Regions from separate parts of the Vibrio chaetopteri genome, predicted to be linked through region 3. Evidence: predicted binding sites of a transcription regulator. Region 3 holds the regulator's gene; each other region holds the start of a gene.

Region 1 (7,791 bases), 1.6 Mb from region 3:
AAAAGCTGGGTCGCGCGTGTTGCAGAAGTGATTGATATCCCTTTCTGCGTTGCTGGTGGTATTAAATCAGCAGAAGACGCGGCGCGCATTCTTGAGTTTGGTGCAGATAAAGTGTCTATCAACTCACCTGCGCTTGCCAACCCTGAGCTTATCACCGATCTGGCGGATAAGTTTGGCGTGCAGTGTATCGTTGTGGGTATCGACTCGTACTTTGACAAAGAGACGGGTAAGTATCAGGTTTACCAGTTTACGGGCGATGAAGCGCGCACTAAAGCGACCAAATGGGAAACCCGTGATTGGGTGCAGGAAGTGCAAAAGCGCGGTGCAGGTGAAATCGTTCTGAATATGATGAACCAAGATGGCGTCCGCAATGGCTACGATATTGAGCAGCTCAATATGGTGCGCGAAGTGTGTAACGTACCGCTTATCGCATCAGGTGGTGCGGGTGCTATGGAGCACTTTGCCGAAGCCTACCAGAAAACTAACGTTGATGGCGCACTCGCGGCATCGGTATTCCACAAGCAGATCATCAATATTGGTGAGCTAAAGCAGTATTTGAAACAACAAGGTGTGGAGATCAGATTATGAGCCAAACAGCCGCCGATTTAACACAGCGTATCGACTGGGAAAAAGTAGACGGTATGGTTCCAGCGATCGTCCAAGACTTTCAATCTAGCCAAGTATTGATGATGGGGTACATGAACCCTGCCGCGCTTGAAAAAACGTTAGATACCGAACAAGTCACTTTCTTTTCACGTACCAAATCTCGCCTTTGGACTAAAGGTGAAACGTCAGGAAATGTCCTTCAGCTTAAGAACATCTCTTTGGATTGTGACAATGACACCTTACTTGTTAAGGTCGATCCAATCGGTCCTACGTGTCACACCGGTACAACAACGTGCTTTGATGGCGATCCTCAAGAGGAGTCGCAAATGGTGTGGCTTCATCAGCTTGAGCAACTTCTTGCCGCTCGAAAAGATGCGGATCCGGAATCTTCTTATACCGCGAGCCTCTACGCCCGCGGCACCAAACGTATATCGCAAAAAGTGGGCGAAGAAGGTGTTGAAGTCGCGCTTGCGGCAACGTCGGGTGACAAGGATGAACTAGTTTGTGAATCTGCCGATCTTATCTATCACTTGATGGTGCTGTTGCAAGACCAAGGCTTATCGATGAATGATGTAGTGAACAAGCTCAAAGAGCGTCATAAGTAACGATTCATCGCTGCAAAAAGCCTGCTTGGTATGGTCTATCAAGCAGGCTTTTTTACAACGGCTTACTAGCGATGATTGTAGCTCTTCAAAATTTGACACTCAAACCTAGATTCGTTTGCACCTGATTCATCCAATTCGTATTAAAGGCAATGAAGCAGCTCTGATCTTCAGTAGGAAGATTACAGATGGAAACGGAATCGTTACTTACAACAGTACCTTGCCAGCGGAGCTGTCCGTTGATTGCTAGATTCTTGGTGAGGTAATATTCAACCCCACCAAAAATGCTGGCGGCAAAGCCGGTGTGAGATTTCGTCCACTGGCCTGACGTATGAGAGGCGCCTAATCCTGCACCGATATAAGTCTGAGTACTTTCTCCGATTTGATACTCGGCACTGCTCTGAAACTGAAGGTATTGGATTGTAGTATCAAGGTTTAGGTTATCGAGAGAGGAGTCTTGTCTTGAATAAAAAGCACCCATTCTTCCATTTCGAAACGGGAATTCGATAGCCAATGCCAAATTTGCGGAAGGAGAAATATCATAGTTGGTACCGTCTGCGGTCTCAGCTCCGCCACCCAAAGAGTAACCAATAAATGGGGTCACTATGATGGTTGCATTGCAGTGAACGCTAATAAAAACCGCTGTGGTGATGGCAATCACACGAGTCAGTGTTTTGGTGGCTCCAGTAGTAGGGTATGAACGCATTTCTTACTCCTAAACAGAATATCTGTTTTTCAAATCACATTTCTTCTACTAGTTTTAATCATAGTGTGACTATAACGCCATAATTTTTAGGTGGTTATTTTAAGATTGTAAATGTGTGTCACAATGGTAACTGAAATGTTACAAAAGGAGAGGTTATGGAGTACGATTTAAAGTTAGCACTCACAATCACAACTATTGCGTTTAGTACGATTATTACGTTTGGTGCTATCGCTATCTTGTCAGTTTAGACAACGATATGGCGAACGCAGGCTTAGTAACCAATGCCCGCACCGTCATCGACTATCAACAATTTGGTAAATATGTAGACGGGAAAACGGCGTTAGTGGCACAAGGTGGAGGTCAACGTGGCATCTTCACATCAGGTGTGCTCGACGCCTTTTTATTGTCTAATTTCGACCCCTTTGATGAGTTTTACGGCACATCAGCAGGGGCCTTGAACATTTGCGCATTCCTTTCCCGTCAAGCTGAGCTTGGTAAGTCATTTATCCTAGATTTAACTACGGATCCTGAGTTTTTTCATTTATTTCGCTTTATGCGTCGCAAGCAATATCTCAACCTTAAATGGGCGCTGGATAAGATTTGTGATTATCCATACAAACTCGATATCGATATGGGGCGACGAGTAGTGGGGCATCGGCGCGCTTTTGCGGCGACCACCGACGTGAATACGTTAAAAGATCATTACCTGCCTATGCTGCAAGAGGATTGGTATCAAGTATTGATGGCCACTAGCGCCATCCCTACATTGTTTGAAGGCACCGTTGCCCATCAAGGAAATGAGTTTATTGATGGAGGAGTCTCGGCTTCCATCCCTGTTCAGCAAGCGTGGCGACAAGAGTGTCGGAGTATTATCGTTATTCGAACCGAGCAGTATGTTACCGAAGAACCCAAGCTTGTAGAGGATGAACCCGTCGCGACAGAATCACCCACTTGGCTAAGAGATTCGTTAAACAACTTGCAGTTGCAATGGCAAGATAAAGTCGAGCAGTGGTCAAATGACTGGGGCTCTTTTTTTGAAAGTCGTCAGGCAAAGGCTGACACATTAAAGCACGCTGAGCACCTTAAGCTGATCAATGGTGGACGGTGGCTGTTTGGCGCTGGAGATATCTATCGCCTTAGTCACTTATTTGGAGAACGTTTTGATTCTGGACTTGCCGACATGTTAATGGTGCACTATCAGACGTATTCGCTGACCAGTGAATTTTTAAAGACTCCACCGGATGATTGTTTCATTTGGCAAATAGCGCCTGATCAGCCACTTAAGACATCGTCGCTACTTAGTGATGTCGACGACATTTTACACGACTATCAAGTTGGTTTAGACGCCGGTTTCCGTTTTGTTGAAAGCTATAATTTTGCAAAACGACACAAAGCACTATTTAGTAGCAATACCGATCTCTGGCAACCCCACCAAGCCAGCTAACCTCTTAGAGTATTGACAAATTCGCAAGTTATTAATTGGTGCTAAATAAGTGCCATATAACGTAACAAGTCATTAAAAACAGGTGGTTAATAATCGAACAGTTATACCGCAAACTGTGACAGACCCTATGAGCGTAACTTGATACGTGCCCCAAAGATCCATCTATATGCGTGATATTTGTCACGGCAATCTTATAAACTGCTTCACAATTACTTCGCAAAGTAAAAAAATTAACAGGTTGTTGTTTTTTGGAGTTCAAAATGTACATGGCTCAACCCGGGCACATTGATCATATCAAGCAGATCAATGCTGGTCGTGTGTATAAACTGATAGACCAATTTGGGCCTATTTCGCGTATCGACCTATCTAAATTAAGTGATTTAGCACCTGCTAGTATCACAAAAATTACGCGAGAACTCATTCAAGCACATCTAATTCATGAGACGGCGGTTCAAGAAGCAACCAGCCGAGGCCGCCCTGCGGTTGGTTTACAGACCAATAATCAAGGTTGGCAATTTCTCTCTATGCGTCTAGGTCGTGGTTACCTATCTATTGCGCTGCACGAGCTTGGTGGCGATGTTCTTATTGATACCAAAATTGAAATTCATGAAATGGATCAAGAAGACGTGCTCGCTCGTTTGTTGTATGAGATTGAAGACTTTTTCGAAAGCTACAGCGAGCAGCTCGATCGTGTCACCAGCATCGCGCTTACGCTTCCGGGGTTAGTGAACTCTGACAAGGGCATCGTTCTGCAGATGCCTCATTACAATGTTAAGAACCTTAATGTTGCTGAAGAAATATTCAAAGTAACTGGATTGCCAGTCTTTGTGGCGAACGACACCCGAGCTTGGGCCCTGGCTGAGAACTTATTTGGGCATTCTCAGGACTGTGATAACTCTGTACTGATTTCCATTCACCATGGTCTTGGTGCGGGTATCATCCTAGATGGTCGAGTATTGCAAGGGCGCCACGGTAACATTGGCGAACTAGGCCATATCCAGATCAATCGCCAAGGCAAGGATTGTCATTGTGGCAATACTGGGTGCCTTGAGACGGTCGCGAGCTCTCAGGCAATCCGCGACGAAGTCACTCAGCGACTGGCAAAAGGTGAAGCATCGATACTATCCGAATGCGAAGAGATATCGGTAGAAGCGATTTGCGAAGCGGCAGTAAAAGGTGATGCTCTTGCTATCAATGTGATTGAAAAGCTTGGCGAGCACCTTGGCAGTGCGATTGCGATTGTGATTAACCTGTTCAACCCAGAGAAGGTACTGATTGGTGGCGTCATCAACCAAGCCAAAGACATACTTTATCCTGCGATCGAGCGCTGTATTGCCAGTCAAAGTTTGCCGGTTTATACCGAAGATCTTAAATTGGTCGAGTCACGCTTTTATAAGCAAGCGACGATGCCAGGTGCAGCCTTGGTCAAACAAGCCCTATATGATGGCCTGTTGTTAATGAAAGTTATTGAAGGATAACGCTTTTCACACTCTTTGCTGACGGTCATATTTTTGCTTGTTCAGACAGTAAACTTCTTGTGCTCCCTGCCGATAACATGAGATAAGAAATTGTTATAGTTTTTTGCCAAGGAAGCCTCATGTCGAGTGTATTGAGTTCTGTTGACCAGCGTACCCAATTGGTGGGTGAAAATAGACTTGAGCTGTTGATGTTCACGCTGAACAGTCGCCAGACTTTTGCTATCAATGTTTTTAAGGTTAAAGAGGTGCTTAAGTTGCCTCCTTTAACTCAGCTTCCTGGTTCACATCCCAGCATCCGTGGTGTCGCCTCCCTTCGTGGTGAATCCCTGCCGGTCATTGATCTGCGTCGTGCCATTGGTTTTCCTACCTTGCAGGAAGAAGCCGTACAAAACCTTATTATCACCGAATACAATCGCACCGTTCAGGGCTTCCTAGTCGGTGAAGTGAAGAATATCGTTAATACCGCTTGGACTGAGATCCAACCGCCGCCACGCACTGTCGGACGTTCTAATTACCTCACCGCTATCACTAAAGTTGAAGAAGCGGATGGCGTGAGTCTGGTTGAAATCATTGATGTTGAAAAAGTTTTGGCTGAGATCATCGACTACGACATTGCCATTTCCGAAGAAACCTTAGATCGCGCTCTATTGCCTCACTTGGCTGGTAAGAAAATATTGATTGTTGATGACTCATCAACGGCTCGTCATCAGGTCAAAGCGACGCTTGCTCAGCTTGGTGTGGAAATCATCGAGTGTTTTGATGGTTTAATGGCACTGAACTTGCTCAAGCAGTGGAGTGATGAAGGTATTGATGTGTGCAGCGAACTTCTGATGATGATCACCGACGCCGAAATGCCAGAAATGGATGGCTACAAACTCACACATGAAGTGAGAAGCGATCCGCGTATGAAAGATCTGTTTATCACCTTAAATACTTCTCTCAGTGGTAGCTTCAACGATGCAATGGTAGAGAAAGTTGGGTGCGATCGTTTCATTTCTAAATTTCAGCCTGACTTGTTGGTAGATGTGGTTCAGCAGCGTATTCGTCGCGATTTATAATTTTGCGTTGTAAAATAGAGCACGACATACGGTAAGGTTTGGTCTATAATTAGACGATATCTAATGAGAGTTACTCTTAGATACGCGCAATATAATTTACTACCAGCTAAAGGTTGTTCCATCAGAATGATATGGTTAACGTCGAAGGTCTTAATGACTTTGAGTTTACTCATCTACAAGGAATGGAAGAAAAGACGTACGGAAGCGGCAGTAAAAATGGATGTATAATCCAAGCGATTTAAAAAAGCGGGAACGTCGGTTCCCGCTTTTGTATTTTTGCTTTCAGTAAAAAGTGCAGGATTAGTGAAACTCACGAGACTGTACTTTCAGCTCACTTAACTGCTCTGTCATGTCAATAAGCCGACCTGCAATGACATGCGTTACCTCGCCTTCACGTTCTAATATGCCTTTCACCTTGAGGATCTTTGAGGTGAGATAAGCTTGCTTTTGTGCCCTAGCGGTGGCTTGCCATACTACGACGTTAATATTCCCAGTGTCGTCTTCTAATGTGAAGAAGGTGACTCCAGCTGCCGTTCCCGGAGATTGCTTACCTGTGACCATACCCACTACCGTGACCAGGGATTGATGCTCTTTGGTTATCAACTCTGTCATTCGGGTGAAGCGACCAAGTTTGCCTGCTTCATCGAGCAGGGCAATAGGGTGCTTGTTAAGTGATACATTCATGGATGAAAAATCTTCAAGCATATCTTCAATGGCAGAAGGCTTGTAAGGTAACGGATCCGCAGCTGCTGATGGTGCTTGAGCACTGTGCTGAAAGAGTGGCAAATCATCTAAGTTGTCCATCATTGCCCAGCGTGTGGCGTAGCGATCTCCTGAAATACACTGGAGAGCATTGGCTGAGGCCAGAGTTTCCAGTTCACGTCGATTGAGCCCTAGTTGCTTGATTTGCGTTGGGGTTCGAAAGCCCTCTGGTGGCCTATGCTGCAGAAGCTTTTGAATGCTCTGCTCACTTAATCCATTGACCTGCCTAAACCCCAACTGAAGTGTTAGCCCTTTGGCATTTTTTCTTAGATAGTGATGATACGTCGAGCGATTGACACAGACAGGCGCGATATCGACCTGATGTCGTTTAGCGTCTTGAATCAATTGTGAAGCGCTATAGAAGCCCATAGGAAGGCTATTCAGCAGTGAGGTGTAAAAGGCCTCAGGATAGTAATACTTCAGCCAAGCACTGCAGTAGGCCAGCACTGCAAATGACGCAGAATGACTTTCTGGAAAGCCATACTCACCAAAGCCACAGATCTGATCAAACAACCGCTCGGCAAAGTCGATTTGATAGCCGTTTTTCTGCATGCCGTCGATTAATTTATGGCGAAATTTGGCCAAGTTGCCATTCTTCTTCCAGGCTGCCATCGCGCGGCGCAGCTTATCAGCCTCACCACCGGTAAACCCTGCTGCGACCATCGCCAGTTTGATGACTTGCTCTTGGAAAATCGGCACGCCTAATGTGCGTGAGAGTACGGCTTTTACTTCTTCTGAGGGATAAGAGACGGGCTCTTCACCATTACGACGTTTAAGAAACGGATGCACCATATCACCCTGAATGGGACCCGGCCTAACGATGGCAATTTGAATGACAAGATCGTAATAGGTTGCCGGTTTTAGACGTGGCAACATGCTCATTTGCGCGCGAGATTCAATCTGAAACACGCCCACAGTATCAGCACGTTGAAGCATGCCGTAGACGTTAGGGTCGTCTTGAAGTCGCGTAATGTCGGCGATGCTCAGCTTTCGCCCATAATGCTTTTCAACCAATTGAAAACATTTACGAATCGCTGTGAGCATCCCTAAAGCGAGCACATCGACTTTAAGTAGCCCTAAGCTTTCCAAGTCATCTTTATCCCACTGAATGACGGTGCGCTCAGCCATTGCAGCG
Region 2 (7,791 bases), on a different replicon from region 3:
GTTAGTCAGTACTAACGCTTCTTTCAGAAGTTGTTTGGCCTGGTCTTCATTCTTGCTGTGCACATTGAGGATCGCTTCGACAATCAGGTTACGATTGCGATCGGTCACCAATTGATGCTTACTCGCTTCTTGCTCTAGGAAGTTCAGCGTGCTTTGCGCTTGATCATACTGTCCCAACTGAATCTGCGCACGGGCAATATTGCGCCACTGCAACTGAGAGAAGTGATTGCATGCTTCGTCTGGACGAGTAGCGGTTTCTAGCCACTGTTCAATCGATTCCATGTCGTTTCGTGCTTGCCAGTACAGCAGTAATGACAATGAAGCATTCGCCGTCCAATCAACGTGATAGGTAGATTGTTTGATGAGGTGTTGAATTTGCTCAATCACCTTCGAGGCTTTGTCTAGCTCACCACGACCGATAGCAATACGCGCAATCATGGAGTAGCTGTGCAGATGTTTACTTGGGTCGATGTTACCCAGTACGTCAATGCCCTTGTAAGCACACTCTTCGGCCTCATCAAGGCGATTCCAACACCAAAGCACTTGTGCACGAACGCGCAATAGAAACTCGTGCAGTGGGACTTGGTGCAGTTGCTGCTCTTCAATGAGTTTAAAGGCGCTTTCTTGGATCTCGAACGCGGCTTGTACATAACCTTGAGCGATCAAGATTTCACTTTGTTGTAGCTGCGCCCACAAGGCTTGATGATACACGTGATATTGACGCGCCAGCTTTTCAGTCTGCTGCATCATCGACAGTGCGCGGCTGAGATTACCAATCACGTGGTTCACCTCACCAACGACTGAGGTAGCGACAATACGACTGCGATATTCCGAATGGTCGAGCTCGCTCAGTGCGAGTTCAGCCAGCTCGATGGCTTGGTCTGGTGAGTTTTGGTTGATTGCCACCTGAGCACGAAGCGCGTGGAATTCGCCTTCTTCTTTTTTGCTCAAATTGACTTTGCGCGCGGCCATTTCTTCACCGGCTTTGGCAATCAGCTCGCCCACTTCATTGTATCGGTGTTGGCTCTGTGCCAACCAAGCTTGCAATACACATAGCTTCGGCTGACTGTAAAGCTGATCAGCACTTAACACACCAATGGCATCTTCCAGGGTGGTTAATTCACCGTGGTTAAACATCTTCCAGCCAAACTCCAGCAAGATACTCGCCACCAAATCTGCGTTGTTAGCAAGGCGCGCGTGGCGTAGTGCTTGGTGAGGGACTTTCTGTTCTAGCCAAGCGTTAGCCGCGGCTAGGTGTAAGTCGTGCTCTTGCTGTGGAATTCGTGCTTTACGTTCGTGCGATAAGAACTCAGCAAATAGGTTATGGAACCTAAACCAGTTGTTCTCTCCCTCTAATGGATAGATGAACAGACCAAAGCGGTTGAGTGACTCGATCATACTGAGTGCATCGTCACGTTTGGTCAGTGCGGTGACTAAGTTGTCATTGAAGTGATCAAGCACCGAGCACTGCATTAAGAAATGGCGGGTTTCTTTATCAAGTAGATCAAACACTTCTTCAACAAGGTAGTCCCAAAGGTGTGCGTGATTAAACTGAGAGATAGTCTCTACCGATTGGGCCAGTGTGCGCTTTTGATGTTGTGCTTGAAGGGCGAAAAGCTGCAGTGCCGATGGCCAGCCTTCCACATAGGTGCGAAGCGTATTCGCGGTTTCGTTATCGATCTCACTGGCAAGGCGCTGGCTAAAGAATCGCGTGGTTTCTTCAGTATCGAAGGCAAGCAACTCGTTACCAATTTCAATCATGAGATCGCGAACGCGCAGGTTCGCTGTACCCAGTGGTGGGTTACCTCGGCTGGTGACGACCAAAGTAATGTTGTCTGGCATGTGCTTTAGGAAAAAGCGCATTGCTTCATGGATGTCTTCATCGCTGATGAGGTGGTAGTCATCCAGAACGATATAACACTCATGGTGGTAGCTGGTTAGTTCAGCGAACACCTCGCTAAACAGGGAATGCAAAGAAGAAAACTGTCGGCGCTCTGCCAACTTTTGCGCATTTGGGCAACTGTTGCTGGTGGCTTTGTTGATGGCTTGCAGCAGGTAGTTGACGAAGCGAAATGGGTCGTTATCACTTTCATCAATGCTGTACCAACCTACATGAGGTTTGTCCGATAGCCATTGAGCGGCCATGGTGGTTTTGCCGTAACCGGCTGGCGAGCGAAATAATACCAGTTTATAGAAAGGCGCCTGTGCAAGCAGGTCTAAAACTCGAGGACGAACAATGGCATTGTGTAAGCGGCCAGGTCGAGTCAACTTTGAAGGAATCCACATGAGTTATTTCCTACGATTATTATTTTCAATGCCCTTGGGGTGGAGGGCGTGTTTACCACAGCTTTGTTGAGCCAGCTCGAAGATATAAAACAGTAGGTTATACAGTTTTTGATCAAGCGCTCGGTTTTGATTATTGTATGGCCAATCCCTCGACTACGCCTCGTATTTGTGATCTTTGTCACTATACCCTTGGTGTGGAAGGGGGGATTGGTCTGCCATGTATACAAAATTTTGGGAAATTTTGATTCTTTTTTGCGAGTAACTGTGATCTTCACAACAATTTTTGTAATTAGTTATCCGCCGGATAGTATTTCTTTCTTAGTTCGTGGCTAGATTAAAAACTGAGCTTGGCGTGATCGCAATCACCAGAAAAAACCGAATCAGAGAGCGGAATGGGAGATCGATCACTAAGTGGAGGGGAGTACGCCCTCTACGCCCTCCTCACTCATCCTCCAGGGAGTCGGACTTAGGAGGATGTTTATGGATACGTCACCATGCACGATATGTGACAGATGGATAAAACTTGAAAGTGAGATTTCGTAATGAAACCTGCGCAACAGAAAAAATTTGATAAAGCTTCTTTCCAAGAAAGTGTTAAAAAACACCTATCAGCAACGTATGCAACGACAGTAGAAACTGCGACAGAACGTCAGTGGTATCTAGCAATGGGTCGTGCGCTTGCTGAGCTAACGACTTTTGACCTGCTTGAAACTGAAGCGGACGAGCGCATCAAGGGCGCGAAAAGTGTTAACTACCTATCTCTAGAATTCCTAATCGGTCGTCTAACAGGTAACAACCTAATCAGCATGGGTCTGTACGAGCAAGTTACAGATGCAATGGCTGAACTAGGTCACAACCTAACTGACCTTCTAGAAGAAGAGCGTGACCCATCACTTGGTAACGGTGGTCTAGGTCGTCTAGCAGCATGTTTCATGGATTCATGTGCAGCTCAAGAATTCCCAACTGTAGGCTACGGTCTTCACTACGAATACGGTCTATTCAAGCAGTCATTCGAAGATGGTCGTCAAAAAGAAGCGCCTGATGCATGGCGTGCTGTTGAAGGCTACCCGTGGGAAGTCGCTCGTCCAGAGCTTGCACAAGAGATTGGTTTCTTTGGTCACGTTGAAGTTGTAAACGTTGATGGCAAAGAAGTACGTCAATGGGTTCCTGGTATGTCTGTAAAAGCAATGCCTTGGGATCTTCCAATTGTTGGTTACGAGTCAGATACAGTTTACCCACTGCGTCTTTGGGAATGTCAGGCAATTGCTCCATTCTCTCTAGAGAGCTTCAACAACGGTGATTACTTCGAAGCACAGCACGCGCTAATCGATGCGGGTAACATCACTAAGGTTCTATACCCGAACGATAACCACGAGAAAGGTAAGACTCTGCGTCTAATGCAGCAGTACTTCCACTCAGCGGCGTCTGTACGTGACATCCTACGTCGTCACGAAGCAGCAGGTTACACGCTAGCGGATCTTCCTAAGCAAGAAACCATTCAGCTTAACGATACGCACCCAACCATTGCTATCCCTGAACTCATGCGCATCCTTCTAGATGAGAAAGGTTTGAGCTGGGATGAGGCGTGGGCGATTTCTTCTAAGACTTTCGCATACACAAACCACACTCTACTTCCAGAAGCACTAGAGACTTGGTCTGAGTCGCTAATCCAGCGTCTACTTCCACGTCACATGGAAATCATCTTTGAAATCAACCACCGCTTCCTACAAGAAGTACGTGCAATGTGGCCTGGTGATGGTGAGAAACAAGCGAAGCTTTCTATCATCCAAGAAGGTTTCCACCGCATGGTTCGTATGGCTAACCTATGTGTTATCGGTTCATACGCAGTGAACGGTGTAGCAGCACTTCACTCTCAGCTAGTGAAAACAGATCTGTTCCCTGAATTCCACGAGATGTACCCAACTCGTCTACATAATGTAACGAACGGTGTGACACCACGTCGTTGGTTGAAGTTCTGTAACCCAGGTCTATCGGCTCTTATCACTGAGAAGATTGGTTCTGAGTGGCCAGCTAAGCTTGAGCAGCTGGAAGGTATCGCGAAATTCGCTGATGACGCTAAGTTCCAGAAAGACTACATGGCTGTTAAGAAGCAGAACAAACAGCGTCTAGCTGACTGGGTTAAAGCGAACATGGGTATCGAGCTAGATACGAATGCTATCTTTGATGTGATGATCAAGCGCCTACACGAGTACAAGCGCCAGCAGCTTGATTTGCTACACGTGTTGTCTCTGTACCACCGTTTATTGAATGACCCAACATTTGATATGACGCCACGCGTTGTATTCTTCGGCTCTAAAGCTGCACCGGGTTACCACCTAGCGAAAGAGATCATCTTTGCGATTAACAAGGTTGCTGAGAAAGTAAACAACGACCCACGCCTAGGCGGTAAGCTGAAAGTGGTATTCATTCCTGACTACCGTGTAAGTATGGCTGAAATGTTGATTCCAGCTGCTGACGTTTCTCAGCAAATCTCTATGGCAGGTAAAGAAGCATCAGGTACAGGTAACATGAAGATGGCGCTTAACGGCGCACTAACTATCGGTACGATGGACGGTGCTAACGTTGAGATCCGTGAAGAAGTCGGTGACGAGAACATCTACATCTTCGGTCTAGAGGTTGATGGTGTGAAACGCACGCAAGCGGCAGGTTACAACCCATACGACTTCTACAACGCTGATCCACTACTGAAGGCATCTCTAGATCTACTGCTAGGTGAAGAGTTTACTCCAGGTCAACCAGGTCTACTACGTGCAACATACGACAGCCTACTAGATGGTGGTGACCCGTACTTATGTCTTGCTGACTTCGCATCTTACGTGAAGGCACATGAAGACATGGACGCGCAATACCGTGACCAAGCGGGTTGGGCGAAGAAAGCGATTCTAAACACGGCGCTAGTTGGCAAGTTCAGCTCAGACCGTTCGATTCGCGATTACGTGAATAACATTTGGAAGCTTGAATCAGTTTCACGCTAACAAATTTAACCAAGGTACCTCAGTTCCTCAAGGGATAGAGGTACCTTGGTTTTTACTTGAATTAATAATAACCCTACCGATTTGAAGGTTAAGAGAAGTCCTTCGGAGAGAGCGATGACAGAACAAACAGCATTAAAACAAGTTGCTGAGATGGCAAGAATAGCCGACAGCTACGTAAGTGCGTGGGGCGATGAAGCCAAAGTTGAGGACGAAACCATTCTTCGTCTGCTTGCGTCTTTAGGCTACGACACGACAAATGATGAATCACTACTAAAATCTGCCGAGAAAAAGCACAAGAAAGAAGTGCTGGATCCAGTACTGGTTGTTAAAGACGGTGATGCAGTAGAAGTAGAACTTCATTTAGGTGTGAGCGCGAGAGAAAGCGATTTCAGCTGGCGTCTAGAGACCGAGCAAGGAGAAGTACTTGAAGGCTATCTTCAATCTCAGATCGTTCGTGATGAACGTGCTGAGGGTGGCCCTTTAGTATTTGCGTTACCAAACAACCTTCCATGGGGTTATCACAAGCTTTACCTAGAGCGTAAGCGCCGCAAAGCGCCTTACGAGATGACACTTATTCGCACACCTCGTGCATGTTACAAGCAAAGCGCATTTGACGAAGGCAAAAAGCTTTGGGGTCCAAGTATCCAGCTTTACACGCTTCGTACTCAGCACAACTGGGGTATCGGTGATTTTGGCGACCTTAAACAGTTGGTTGCTGATATCGCTGCACGCGGTGGTGACTTTGTGGGTCTTAACCCAATTCACTCGCTTTTCCCTGCGAACCCAGAAGGCGCGAGCCCATACAGCCCATCTTCACGTCGCTGGCTAAATATTCTTTATATCGACGTAAGCTCTGTCGCGGAGTTTGCATTGAGCGCAGACGCACAACAAATCGTTGGTGGTTCTGAGTTCCAAGTACGTCTACAAAAAGCGCGTGAGTCACACTGGGTGAACTACACCGAAGTGGCTGAGCTTAAGATGAACGTATTGCCGCTGCTTTTCGATGAGTTCAAATCTCGTCATCTAGACAAACAGTCTGAGCGCGCGAAACTGTTCCTAGACTTCATTGAAGCAGGTGGTGAGAGCCTACTGCATCAAGCCGCATTCGATGCGATCCACGCTGAGCTTCATGCAGAAGACAGCAACATGTGGGGCTGGCCAGTATTCCCAGAGAAGTACCGCCGTTTCGAAAACGCAGCAACACAGAAGTTCATTGCAGATAACCAAGACAAAGTTCAGCTTTACATGTACTTGCAGTGGATCGCTGATGTTCAAATCAATGAAGCTCAAGCACTAGCTGAAGAGAAGGGTATGGCAGTAGGTCTGTACCGTGACCTAGCTGTAGGTGTTGCGGATTCTGGCTCTGAAACTTGGGCAGACAATGGCAACCTAGTGATGGATGCGAGCATCGGTGCGCCACCAGATATCTTGGGTCCTCTGGGTCAAAACTGGGGTCTACCTCCACTAAACCCACAGGTATTGCAAGCCACATCGTACGATGCATATATTCAGTTGCTACGTGCGAACATGAAGCACTGTGGTTCACTTCGCATTGACCACGTTCTTGGTCTTCTGCGCCTTTGGTGGATTCCAAAAGGTGAGAACGCAACGAAAGGTGCTTACATCTACTACCCAGTAGAAGACATGCTAGCAATTCTAGCGCTTGAGTCACACCGTCATCAATGTAGCGTTATTGGTGAAGACTTGGGTACTGTGCCAGATGAAATCGTAGAAATTCTGCGTGACGCTGGCGTGCACTCCTACAAGGTGTTCTTCTTCGAAACAGCAGAAGATGGCGGCTTTATCTCTCCTGAGCACTATGCGGATCAATCAATGTCTGCACTATGTACTCACGATATGCCAACGCTACGTGGCTTCTGGCACTGTGATGACCTGAAGATGGGCCGCGAGATTGGTCTGTATCCAAATGAAGAACAGCTAGCGGGTCTATTTGATGACCGCCTAGTGTGCAAACAAGGCATTATTGATAGCGTCGCATGGCATGGTTATCTACCTGAAGGTGTGGGTCGCGATGCAAGTCTTGTCCCTATGGACGCGCATTTGAGCGAAGCGCTACAGCTTCACGTAGCCGCGGGTTCTTCTGCACTACTCAGTGTTCAGCTAGAAGACTGGCTAGAGATGGATAAGCCAGTAAACATTCCTGGTACGGTTAATGAGTACCCAAACTGGCGTCGTAAACTGTCGATGAATCTTGAAGAAATCTTCGTTCAAGAAGGGGTGAATCGCATCGCTAAACGCCTTACGGAAGTACGCGCGAAAGCCAGCTAATCATAGATTATTGAATCGCTAACAAAGCACGACTCTTTTGGATATTTGTTCTGTCATTTCCAAAGAGTCGTGCTTTTCTTCGTTTTGGCGGCTGGGTTATATCATTCTCAAATTTATATTGTAAATTGTCGGTGAAATAGGCCGATTGCAATGCAAAATTGGGCGCTTGTCACTTCCCGTACAGGATGTTTCCAGTACAATGAAATCTTAAAGATAGCCC
Region 3 (7,791 bases):
CGCGATTTATCTACTTAACGCCAACGCTGCAAAACCCTACCACTGCCATTATGTCTGAAGAGCGCCGCCGCGATATCTTGCGCATCTGTGAGTCTTATGATGTCTACGTGATTGAAGATGAGATCAACGGCCTGCTGATAGAAAAAGCCCCGGCTCCCATGGTTAACTTCGCGCCTGAGCGCGTTATCCATATTGGTGCTTTCTCGAAATGTCTCGCACCCGGTCTACGGGTGGGCTATATGAGCGCCCCGGAAAAGCTTCATCAACATCTGGTGATGACACTGCAAAACCACAGCTGGATGATAAGCCCTCTACTCACTGCCCTAACCTGTGAAATGCTGCTCTCTGGTGATGCAGAGCGAAACCTCACTATCATCCACAGCGAAATGAAAAAGCGTATTGCCATCGCGGTAGACACGCTAGGCGAGTTTGACCTTCGTTATCAACAAGGCGGCTTTCACGTTTGGCTAACCCTACCTGAGCACTGGCGGCTGAGTGAGTTTGTTAGTAGAGCCTCAGAGCAAGGGGTTGTCGTCAAATCGGGCGAGCTGTTTGCACCTCCTGGTGGCTCGGTAGCGCCTGCGGTACGTCTATCGCTGAGCTCGCCACAAACGATCGAGCAGCTACAATTAGGCGTAGATACTCTAAAAGCACTATTGCAATCCAATCCCGTAAGTGAATTTACGTTATGAGCAGCAAACACTTTATCGCCGCCAAAGGGCTAGCCAATCCACACGTCCAGACGCTGATCCCACGCTTTGTACGACGCAAAGCGTTATTTGAGCCGATATGGGAAACCCTGGATACCCCAGATGGCGACTTTGTCGAGCTCGCGTGGAGTGAAGATCCCCATAGACAAAGTGCCCAAAACAAACCTGTGTTTGTTCTATTTCATGGCTTAGAAGGCTGCTTTCACAGCCCTTATGCCAACGGGCTAATGCACGCATTTGCTAAGCAGGGCTGGCTGTCGGTCATGATGCACTTTCGCGGCTGTGGGCCAAACCCGAACCGACTTGCCAGAGCTTATCATTCCGGTGAGATTGGTGATGCGAGACAGTTCATTGAGCTTTTGGATCATCGTTACCCAAATAGTAGAAAGGTTGCCGTAGGCATTTCCCTTGGCGGCAATATGCTCACCAACTATCTCGCTCACTACGGCGATGATACTAAGCTCGATGGCGCAACCGTCATCTCTGCGCCACTCGACTTGGCAGCGTGTGCTAGACGTATTGAACAAGGCTTCTCTAAGGTCTATCGCTCTTACCTGCTCAGTTCGATGAAAAAGAATGCGCTCAACAAACTTCATCTGCTAAGCGAAGTCCTCGGACTGACCGAAGAGCGCATTAAGAACATGAAAAAGCTTTACGAGTTCGATGATTTGATCACTGCTCCGCTGCATGGATTTAAAAATGCCGACGACTACTATCAGCGCTGCTCTGGGCTACCTCGCCTAAGAGAAATCACCGTACCGACTCAGTTTATTCATGCCAAGGATGACCCCTTTATGACACACGAGGTCATTCCAACTTTTAGTCTTCCAAGCCATATCAATTACCAACTGCTTGATCGAGGTGGTCATGTCGGCTTTATGACGGGTAGTTTGCGACGCCCGCGCTTTTGGTTAGAAGAGAGCTTACCAAGCTACTACCGACACTTTATTGACTAGCCAAAAACAGCGATAGATCCCTTTGTGAATCAGCAGTGCTATAATCCTGCGGTCATAGAATTGAGAGGTATTTATGATCATCCCATGGCAACAGATTGACGCAGACACGCTAGATAACCTTATTAAAGAGTTCGTGCTGCGCGAAGGCACCGACTATGGTGAGTCGGAAATATCGCTAGATGATAAAGTTCGCCATGTTCGTAGCCAGCTCGAAAGCGGTGAGGCCGTCATCGTTTTCTCTGAACTGCACGAAACCGTCGACATTAAATCGCGTCGCTCGCTGTAATTTTTCGGTAGCTGCGCAAGTAGCTGCTATATTGAAAGGCTATTGAACTGAAATTGGCCTACAAGGTCTAACTCCTTATGTGAGTTAGCAAATTTATAACGACAATTACAAATACACAGGAAGTGTCATGTCAGCAAAACACCCGATCATTGCTGTAACGGGCTCCTCTGGAGCTGGAACCACCACAACGTCAGAAGCATTTCGCAAGATGTTCAACATGATGAGCGTCAAGCCTGCATTTATTGAAGGTGATAGCTTTCACCGTTTTACTCGCCCAGAGATGGACATCGAGATCCGCAAAGCCAAAGATCAAGGTAAACACATCAGCTACTTTGGCCCCCAAGCGAACGACTTCCCTGCGCTTGAAGAGTTTTTTCGCAACTATGGGCAAAATGGTACTGGCCAGTTCCGCCGCTACCTACACACCTTCGATGAGGCCGTGCCTTATAATCAAATGCCAGGCACCTTCACTCCATGGCAAGACCTGCCAGAGAATAGCGATGTGCTGTTTTATGAAGGCCTACACGGCGGCGTTGTAGATGGCGATGTCAATGCTGCGCAGCACGTTGACCTGCTTATCGGCATGGTGCCTATCGTTAACCTCGAGTGGATCCAAAAATTCGTACGAGACACCCGCGATCGTGGTCACTCTCGAGAAGCGGTTACTGACTCAATTGTTCGCTCGATGGACGACTACTTAAGCTACATTACACCGCAATTTTCACGCACACACATTAACTTCCAGCGCGTCCCAACCGTGGACACTTCAAACCCGCTCAATGCGAAAGGCATTCCGAGTTTGGATGAGAGTTTTGTGGTGATTCGCTTACGTGGTATCAAGAATGTCGACTTCCCGTACTTACTAGCGATGATTGATGGTTCGTTCATGTCACGTCACAACACCATCGTAGTGCCGGGCGGTAAGATGAGTTTTGCGATGGAGCTAATCGTCAGACCAATACTTCAGCAACTTATAGAAACGGGAAAAATAGGTTAGGAAATGTGAGCCAAATCAGCCTGTTTTTTGTATCGTGATCATGTGCACAGTTTTGTATAGATAAATACGCTTTTGACACGATTAAAATCAAGAAAAGCGGCGCAAAAAAGGATACTATTTCTAGGAAATAGAAGATCGCTTGCGCCATCTTCAAAGTGCTTTTATGCTAGTAGGTCTTAACCAACGGGCTTGCTAACAAATATGGAAAGCAGCAAGCATACCCTGCAGAGGAAGTAAGATATATGGTTCTAGGTAAACCTCAAACCGACCCAACGTTAGAGTGGTTCCTTTCACACTGCCACATTCACAAGTACCCATCAAAGAGCACGCTTATTCATGCGGGCGAGAAAGCAGAAACGCTTTACTACATCGTCAAAGGCTCTGTAGCGGTACTGATTAAAGATGAAGAAGGCAAAGAGATGATCTTGTCTTACCTAAACCAAGGTGACTTCATCGGTGAACTTGGCTTGTTCGAAGAGGACCAAGAACGTACGGCATGGGTACGAGCAAAATCACCTTGTGAAGTTGCGGAAATCTCATTCAAGAAGTTCCGTCAGCTTATCCAAGTTAACCCAGACATTCTAATGCGCTTATCTGCTCAGATGGCAAGTCGTCTACAAGTGACTAGCCAAAAAGTAGGTGACCTAGCATTCCTAGACGTAACGGGTCGTATTGCACAGACGCTACTTAACCTAGCGAAACAACCTGATGCAATGACTCATCCAGACGGCATGCAAATCAAGATCACTCGTCAAGAGATTGGCCAAATCGTTGGTTGTTCTCGCGAAACAGTAGGTCGTATTCTTAAGATGCTAGAAGAGCAGAACCTAATTTCTGCCCACGGTAAGACAATCGTGGTTTACGGTACTCGCTAAGAGCACGTAACAAGATTTAAAAAGCCACCCTCGGGTGGCTTTTTTTGTTTCAAATTTATCGTCACCCCTGCGCAGGAATGACGAGCCTTGAGATATCACCCTAACCCCAAATAGTCGTCACCCCTACGCAGGCAGGGGGTCTTCTTTTAGCGCGTCCCAAGCTCAAGTAGATTCCTGCCTACGCAGGAATGACGTGAGCTGTTGTTCCTCCGTCATCTCTGCGTAGAGGCCTGGCCAGTGCAATGACGGCGCTGTAGGGTTTATCGTTACTGATGCGTACTCTCAAAGATTTTGTCCGCAGATGCCGCGACAAAGCCTTGGTAGTAACTGCCATCGGCTAGCTGGTAACGTTTAGCAAACTCATAGAAGCCACCTGGAATCAACTGATCACCATCAGTAAATGCCACGGACACTTTGTCTGCCATGGTCGAGGATTGCTCTAGCAGCACCTCTGGTGAGCCTTTCACTTCCCCGCCCGATTCATTAATCGCAAACCCAGCATCACGAAGGTGCTGATTGACCTCAACTACTTCGGCAAAGCAGTCAAGCTGATTCACGCTCACCGTGAAGTGATTGGCGCCATAACCGTGAGCAGCAAGCCATGAGGCATACTCACTTTCTTGTGCCAACATTTGTAAGTCTTGATAGCTTAAGTCCCACAAACGGCCACCATATAAGAACTCAGCAGAGGAAAGCTTGGCGCTGTCCACCTGTGCCACTAACTTAGCCACGATATCTTGAAGCGATTGAGAGCACTCTTCTACTCGCAACTCGCTGATAAACACCTTAGGAAGCAAAGCATCGCTATGTTCTAGGTGTATCGCAGTCAGCTTTTTGGCTTCAAAGTCGTAATGGCCACTGACCTCGTAACCAAGATCTAGAAACGGCTTAGCTATTGTGTCGATACCCAGTGGCGCGACATTAAAGGTTCGCAGCGCAATATGGTCATTGATAAGCGACTCATCTTCTCTAAGCAAGTCGTGCACCTTATGTGCCGATGGGCACAGGCGAGTGATATAGTCTTGCCACAAGTGGCCAAATAGCGCGTCAACAGTCATAGCACGCTCCTTATAGTTCGATGCCAGGGCTTAAAGTCGCAGGAAGAACGGTGTTATCGCCCTCCATTGATGCCATAGGGTAAGCGCAGTAATCTGCTGCATAAAACGCACTTGGACGAAGGTTGCCAGACGCGCCCGGACCGCCAAACGGCGCATCACCACTGGCTCCTGTAAGCTGACGGTTGCGGTTTACAATGCCTGCTCGAATGTGGTCTGTGAAATATTGCCACTCCTCATCACGCTCTGAGATAAGCCCTGCCGACAAACCAAATCGGGTATCGTTGGACAGCTCTACCGCTTGTTCAAGAGTTTCGTAGCGCACCAGTTGTAGCAGCGGCCCAAAGTACTCTTCATCAGGAAGCTCATCGATATCAGTGGCATCTAACAGTGCTGGCGTCACGAAGGCGGCTTTCAAGCGTTTTGCTTCTACTAGGCTCTTACCGCCTAGCTTCACCAACTCAGCTTGCGCTGCAATAATATGGTCAGCGGCCTGCTCTGAGATCTGCGGGCCCATAAATGGCGCAGGCTGTGCAAACGGCTCATCGATACGGATCTTATTAATAGCAGACACTAGGCTTTCTACTAGTTGATCACCTTTTTCACCAAATGGCACATAAAGGCGTCGTGCGCAGGTACAACGCTGTCCAGCACTGATGTAGGCCGATTGCAAAATGGTGTACACCGCCGCATCAACATCACCAAACGCTTCACTGACGACAAGCGGATTGTTACCGCCCATCTCGAGCGCCAGCATCTTGCCAGGCTGACCAGCAAATTGACGATGCAGGATATGCCCTGTGTTGGCGCTACCAGTAAACAGCACGCCATCAATGCCTTTCGAATCAGCAAGAGCGATACCCGTCTCTTTACCACCTTGAACAAGGTTAATAACACCGGCAGGCAGTCCCACTTCCTCCCAGATTTTCATTGCAAGTTCGCCGACTAGTGGAGTTTGCTCTGAGGGTTTAAAGACCACTGTGTTCCCTGCCAACAGCGCTGGCACGATATGGCCATTTGGCAAGTGTCCCGGAAAGTTATAAGGACCAAACACTGCCATAACACCAAGTGGCCTGTGACGGAGGACGATTTGGTTTCCAGCTGCTTCGCGTTGGTTCTCACCAGTGCGTTGATGGTAAGCACGTATCGAAATGGCAATTTTACCGGCCATCGCGCCGGCTTCAGTGCGGGTTTCCCATAACGGCTTGCCCGTTTCTTTGGCAATCGCAATAGCAATCTCTTCACTACGTTCTTTAACCTTGTCGGCAAACGCCAGCACAATAGCCTCACGTTCCGCAAACGGTCTTTTTTTCCACTCAACAAACGCCTTGCGAGCGGAAGATACTGCCTGATCTACTTGCTCTGGCGTCGCGGATTGACCTTCCCAGATAATATTATTGTCGTATGGTGACAGTGACTGAAACGCGTCACCGAGACCCGCTACCCAGTTGCCCGAGATCCATTGAGTTTGTTGAGACATAGTGAAGTTCCTTTGGTCTTTTAAATGTGGCCGCTGTGAGCGGCCATCTTATTGCTTGTGGAGGCGAGTAACGTCGCTTATTGAGCCAGCATACGAACCATGTCGCCATCAGCAACATTCAGTGCATCCGCCGCCTCAGGAGACAACAATACGGTGCCAGACTCGGCGTCAAACGCCGCTTTAGCCGCCGTCGCACGGAAGTGCTCAAAAGAAGTATTAGCAATCAGGTAGTCCTGTGAACTGGTGTGCTCAGAGACCGACACCTTAGCGCGAAATGAATCTCGTACCGCTTGGATATTACGAAGATCGCATTCAACCGTTGGACCTGCATCGAAGATGTCGACATAGTTCCGACAAGTAAAACCTTCTTTCTCAAGTAGTTTTAATGCAGGACGCGTATTTTCATGCACTTGACCGATAACCGCTTGCGCTTCTTTACTCAGCAGATTGATGTAAATAGGTAGCTTTGGCATTAGGTCGGCAATAAAGCCTTTTTTACCTATACCTGTTAGATAATCTGCCATCGTGAAATCGATCGAGAAGAAGTGCTCTTGTAACCACTGCCAAAACGGTGAGTTACCTTCTGCATCCGACACGCCGCGCATTTCTGCAAAGATGGTTTTAGAAAAGCGCTCTGGGTGCTCTGCCATCATCAAGAAGCGACATTTCGACATTAGGCGTCCATTTAGACCACCTCGAAACTCCGGACGCAAGAACAAGGTACAGATTTCACTACAGCCAGTGTAATTGTTGCCAAAGGTCAAAAGCTTCACCACGTTGTTGACGTTCAGCTTTGGCGATGAGTGCACCACGGTACTTATGTGATAAGAGTAGAAAGGAACATCCCAACCAATCGCACCTTCAATACCCGTTGTCCCTGCGACTTCGCCGGTTTCGGTGTCAAAGCCAACCATCAAATAACCTTCGTCGGTAGGCGCCGTGACATCATGTTTAGCAAAGCTGTATTCAGAGTGGGTAATTCGGTTTGTCAGAAGCTCTTCATTAACGGGAAGAGAAGTGAAACCGTGGCCTGATTCTACCGCGCAAGTATGCAGCGCATCGTAGTCAGACATAGTGATAGGACGAACAACAAGCATCAATAATCCCTCCTGACGCGAACTCTCTCGGAACATCCAAATCCGAGAGAGTATCTAAAAGCCGACTTATCGGCTGTCTGCTTAAACTAGCGTACCAATGGCTTTGTCTAGTTTAGCTAATCCTTCTTCAACTTCTTGTTGAGTGATAACCAGTGATGGTGTGAAGCGCACCACGTTGGCACCGGCAACCAGCACCATCAAACCTTGTTGGCCTGCAGCAACTAATACGTCACGAGCTCGGCCTTGCCACTCTTCGTTAAGCGCAGCGCCAAGTAGCAAGCCTTTGCCACGAATTTCACTAAATAGGTCATATTTCGCGTTGATTTTCTCAAGAC

Evidence for each region. The regulator CRP, encoded in region 3, controls carbon source genes, mostly activating them, when cyclic AMP is high. The targets are predictions, from matches to a motif close to TGTGANNNNNNTCACA.
Region 1: mlc (sugar metabolism global transcriptional regulator Mlc) is a predicted target of CRP. The motif match lies at 3,528-3,543, and genes of this name have one in related genera.
Region 2: PG915_RS19085 (glycogen/starch/alpha-glucan phosphorylase) is a predicted target of CRP. The motif match lies at 2,638-2,653, and genes of this name have one in related genera.

Annotation. Positions count from the first base shown of each region.
Region 1 is NZ_CP115920.1:2,456,899-2,464,689, reverse strand. It holds gene hisF (imidazole glycerol phosphate synthase subunit HisF) at 1-588, shown strand, start outside; gene hisIE (bifunctional phosphoribosyl-AMP cyclohydrolase/phosphoribosyl-ATP diphosphatase HisIE) at 585-1,211, shown strand; gene PG915_RS11095 (outer membrane protein) at 1,297-1,914, opposite strand; gene PG915_RS11090 (YnhF family membrane protein) at 2,070-2,162, shown strand; gene PG915_RS11085 (patatin-like phospholipase family protein) at 2,171-3,358, shown strand; gene mlc (sugar metabolism global transcriptional regulator Mlc) at 3,619-4,836, shown strand; gene PG915_RS11075 (chemotaxis protein CheV) at 4,956-5,894, shown strand; gene PG915_RS11070 (error-prone DNA polymerase) at 6,195-7,791, opposite strand, start outside.
Region 2 is NZ_CP115921.1:676,989-684,779, reverse strand. It holds gene malT (HTH-type transcriptional regulator MalT) at 1-2,286, opposite strand, end outside; gene PG915_RS19085 (glycogen/starch/alpha-glucan phosphorylase) at 2,829-5,282, shown strand; gene malQ (4-alpha-glucanotransferase) at 5,397-7,571, shown strand.
Region 3 is NZ_CP115920.1:529,320-537,110, reverse strand. It holds gene PG915_RS02425 (PLP-dependent aminotransferase family protein) at 1-692, shown strand, start outside; gene PG915_RS02420 (hydrolase) at 689-1,666, shown strand; gene PG915_RS02415 (YheU family protein) at 1,740-1,952, shown strand; gene PG915_RS02410 (phosphoribulokinase) at 2,080-2,949, shown strand; gene crp (cAMP-activated global transcriptional regulator CRP) at 3,192-3,824, shown strand; gene PG915_RS02400 (DUF1338 domain-containing protein) at 4,091-4,882, opposite strand; gene astD (succinylglutamate-semialdehyde dehydrogenase) at 4,893-6,359, opposite strand; gene astA (arginine N-succinyltransferase) at 6,437-7,456, opposite strand; gene PG915_RS02385 (aspartate aminotransferase family protein) at 7,538-7,791, opposite strand, start outside.